One region of the Peribacillus sp. NPDC060253 genome, then DNA from elsewhere that is predicted to be linked to it. Evidence: predicted binding sites of a transcription regulator. Region 1 holds the regulator's gene; the other holds the start of a gene.
The links. The regulator LexA, encoded in region 1, represses DNA repair genes until DNA is damaged. The targets are predictions, from matches to a motif close to CGAACATATGTTCG.
Positions count from the first base shown of each region.

Region 1 (2,212 bases):
AACTCATAACCACTAGCCTGTTCTTTTATTATGGAAACAACTTCTACATCCATCTTCTCTGCCAATTTGACCAATTCATCTTCCTGCCTTGCCAATGATGTTTCCTGCGACTCTTTTTCTGTGCTAACCCTGCAATAGATTATTGCCTTCATAATACCCTACCTTCGCTACTTACTGCTCACTTGCCAAATTCTGAACAAGTTCTTCCCCTTTAACAGGAATGACAATGACTTGACCAGGTTTAATTGAATCCGCCCTGACCCCATTATGCTCTTCTATCCAACCAATGAATTCTTTTTTTGTCAAATTAGCTTCTTCATATTCTTCGGCAATTCCCCATAAGGTGTCACCTTCACTTACTTCTATAGAAAGGAAATCCTTTTTTTGATCGTTATTTAATGTGCAAGAGAATAAAATTGAAAAGATGAATACAGATCCCGCTAATAGAATCGTATAAATATAGTTTTTGTATAAATTTTTCATAAATATCCCTCCAAAGCGAATGTTCGTTCGTATGTTATATTCAAATTATAATACGAACGTTTGTTTCAGTCAATAACAAAATTCGAACTTATGTTTGTATAGAGATGGGGGCCATGATATAATAAAGCAAAGAACATTGGAGAAGAGGTGCAAAAATGACTAAACTATCAAAACGGCAGCAAGATATTCTTGATTTCATTAAAGAAGAAGTCCGCCAAAAAGGGTATCCACCTTCCGTAAGGGAGATTGGCGAAGCAGTGGGACTTGCATCAAGTTCAACAGTTCACGGACATTTATCCCGCCTGGAAAGCAAAGGGCTGATAAGACGTGACCCTACCAAGCCGAGGGCCATTGAAATCCTGAATTTAGAAGAAGCCAACAGTATTCCGAAAACGAATGTCGTGAACGTACCTTTACTTGGAAAAGTAACAGCGGGCATGCCGATTACGGCCATTGAGAACATAGAAGAATACTTCCCGCTTCCCGAAAGCATGGTTCCACATGATGACCATGTATTCATGCTCGAAATCATGGGAGAGAGTATGATCGAGGCAGGAATTCATGATGGGGATTATGTCATCGTGAAACAACAAAGCAGTGCCAATAACGGAGATATCGTCGTGGCCATGACTGAAGATGATGAAGCCACTGTAAAACGATTCTTTAAGGAACCGGATTACATAAGGCTTCAGCCTGAGAACTCAAATATGGAACCCATTATTTTAAGAGATGTTTCGATACTTGGAAAAGTAATAGGCTTATATAGACAAATACACTAAAAGCGCTAAAGGCGCTTTTTTTGTTTGTTTTAATTTATGTCCCAAACTCTCTCATTATGCATATGTAAGACTAGGTTTTGATTACTATTTTTTAATAGTATGGAATTTTATAGGATTATTTCAATTTCCCCTTTTTCTTTTAAGGTTGATAGGAAAGTAAACTATCGCCATTCGGTGCGTGGAAGCCTATGTAAATGTAACCTTTTGTTAAATTAAAAAAAGAGAGGAATAAATTCACCACTCAGATAAAATTCATTACACTTTCGCCGATCAAGTTAAAAAATCTGTACTTCCATAAAATCCTATGCTTTGGCAGGCTCAAAGACGGAATCTTGACGGTATGATTATCTTCAACAATTCTGAATCATACTTCTCTATATTTCGGTTCTTAGCCATAGCCCAAATCGAATTTTTCTGTGCTTCTCAGTAGTCATTTTCTACTATGACAGCAGTATATAAATTTCTATCTACCCAGTTGGATATTTTCTGAATCGTTAAACTGGCGTACCGTTGACACCTAAACCATTTTATCCTCCAACGTAGAAAAAGCCATCACATCCATTACTTTCCTTGGATTGATGGCTTTATAAATTGACCGTTGAAAATCTTCAAAGCTGTTCGAATTACCTTTCTTTGATAAATGACTTCTTTCGTAAAAATTACTGTGGTATAAATCCTACCTAAATGGTGAAAGTTAATTTTGTATATCTTCCAATTTAAGGTGGTGAAATTATGGACTTCCCGACCATCCATACAAATTTTTGGGATGCAGTGATAGCCATTCCTACCATAATAATACTAACTCAACTGATTAAGGTTTTGTTTCATACTCCTAAAAAATTCATCCCTACCATCGCATTAGTTCTTGGCTTGTTCATTTCCATTTTCATCAGCCATAGAAATCATTTGGTTGCAGGAATTTTTATGGGCTGGTTTTATGGCTATGCAAG
Region 1 is NZ_JBHXAS010000047.1:21,721-23,932, reverse strand. It holds gene ACFWE9_RS13970 (YneB family resolvase-like protein) at 1-152, opposite strand, end outside; gene yneA (cell division suppressor protein YneA) at 172-483, opposite strand; gene lexA (transcriptional repressor LexA) at 639-1,262, shown strand; gene ACFWE9_RS13955 (hypothetical protein) at 1,995-2,212, shown strand, end outside.

Region 2 (2,212 bases), on a different contig from region 1:
ATGGTTATTCCTTTTGAAGACGTAGAACTAATGAATTGACCATTTCCGATATAGATCCCAACATGTGATACTCCTGTTCTTCCAGAAGAAGTATCAAAGAATACAAGATCACCCTTAGATGGTGAAGATACTTTTAAACCAGTATTGGAATAGAGTAATGATGCTGTACGCGGTAAGGTAATTCCTTGTGATTTCTGGAATACATAATAGATGAAGCCTGAACAGTCAAATCCAGTTGGTGTTGTCCCGCCCCATTTGTAGGGTTTGCCGATTAAGGTTTTTGCATAGCTGATCAAGCTGGTATTATTGACCTTATAAACACCAAGCGCATTAAATGTGCCGCGGCCGGCAATTCCGTCGGCAGTTAATCCTTTAGCTTTCTGGAATTTTTTTACTGCTGATACAGAATAGGTGCCGTAATATGTAGTCAGTGAACCTGAATATGTGAAATAACCTTTGGTTTTTAAAAGTTGTTGTAGTTGTTTGACATCGCTATGTGTCATTCCGGGTCTGAGGGTTTGATCTCCGATATTTGCAAAGGCTTGCAGTGGGGTTAGCATCATGGCAGATGCAACAGCAGCTGAAGCGATCCATTTCTTCATAATTTTCATTTCCTCTCTATCTATCTATCTATTATTCTTAACAATATTATCCTACAATACCATTATGACAATTAGACATAATTTTGGTTACAATTTCATTACAAAAAATGAGTAGTAAGACTAAAGTTAATGTGGACGAAAGTCTGTTGAAATGGGTAAAAAAATTTAATAAAACTAAGTATTTGGGCATGGTTTAAATTATTCAAGCTACGAATTTATCTATTTTAAAAAAACTATATGGATACTAAGGGATATTTTGTTATTTTATCAATTTTTAGGTTTGATTATATTTTTCGAGGAAATTACATTAAAAAGTAGAAATTTGTATGAAAACTTCCATTGAATAAGAACGTATATTCGGTTAAAGTTATGAATATAATAAAAGCGAACATATATTCTTGTTAGGGTGAAGAAATGATGGATTATGGGACGATGCCGAAACAATCAATTATGTGTATCGATATGAAAAGTTTTTATGCAAGCTGTTCAGCGGTCATGCTTGGTTTGAACCCACTTGATTGTTATTTAGCGGTGGTTGGTGATTTGAAGAGGACGGGGAGCATTGTGCTTGCGGCTTCTCCAAAGATGAAGAAGGAGTTTGGCATCAAGACAGGTTCGCGGATGTTCGAGATTCCGAATGATCCAAGAATTGTCGTCGTTGAACCCAAAATGGCGACCTATTTAAGGGTTGCGACGGAAATCACCCGTTTGTTTAACCGTTATGTGCCCAAAGAAGCGATTCACGTGTACAGTGTGGACGAAAGTTTTGTGAAAGTCGATGGTGCCGCTTCTTTATGGGGAGATGCCCGGGTGATAGCTGAAAAGATAAAAGATGAAATCGAACGGGAATTACAGCTTCCCTGTGCCATTGGAATTGGTCCGAACATGCTTATGGCAAAACTTTGTCTTGATTTGGAAGCCAAACATGTAGGGATTGCCGAATGGAAGTATGAGGATGTGCCAAGCAAATTATGGCCGATTTCCCCACTTCGTGAAATGTGGGGAATCGGCAGGCGCGTAGAAAAAACCCTTCATGGAATGGGAATATTTACGGTTGGGCAGCTTGCCAATTATGATCTTGAATTACTTGAAGCGAAGTTTGGAATTATGGGCAATCAGCTTTACCATCATGCGTGGGGAATAGATTTATCGGACATGGGGGCAGTGATCATCGAAGGACAGGTCAGCTTTGGCAAAAGTCAGATTCTGCTGCGGGATTATAAGGAGGAGCATGAGGTAAAGCAGGTTATGCTGGAAATTTGCGAAGAAGTTGGAAGAAGGGCACGCACCCACCGCAAGGCAGGAAGGACGGTCAGTTTAAGTATTGGTTACAGCAAGGATGAGTTTGGCGGAGGTTTCCATCGTTCGCGTTCGATTAGCGAACCGACCAACATTACGATGGAGTTATATAAAGTTTGCCTGGAGCTTTTTCGTGAGAACTATAAGCAAAAAACGGTTCGGAGCATAGAGGTCAGACTCTCGAATATTGTGGATGATAACGAGATGCAGCTGACTTTATTTGATGCTTCGCGCTGGAAGAAGCGGGAGTTGAGTTACACGGTTGATCGAATCCGCCATAAATATGGATCCAAATCGTTATTGCGTGCAGT
Region 2 is NZ_JBHXAS010000002.1:30,520-32,731, reverse strand. It holds gene ACFWE9_RS00905 (C40 family peptidase) at 1-602, opposite strand, end outside; gene ACFWE9_RS00900 (Y-family DNA polymerase) at 1,017-2,212, shown strand, end outside.
Region 2: ACFWE9_RS00900 (Y-family DNA polymerase) is a predicted target of LexA. The motif match lies at 988-1,001, and genes of this name have one in related genera.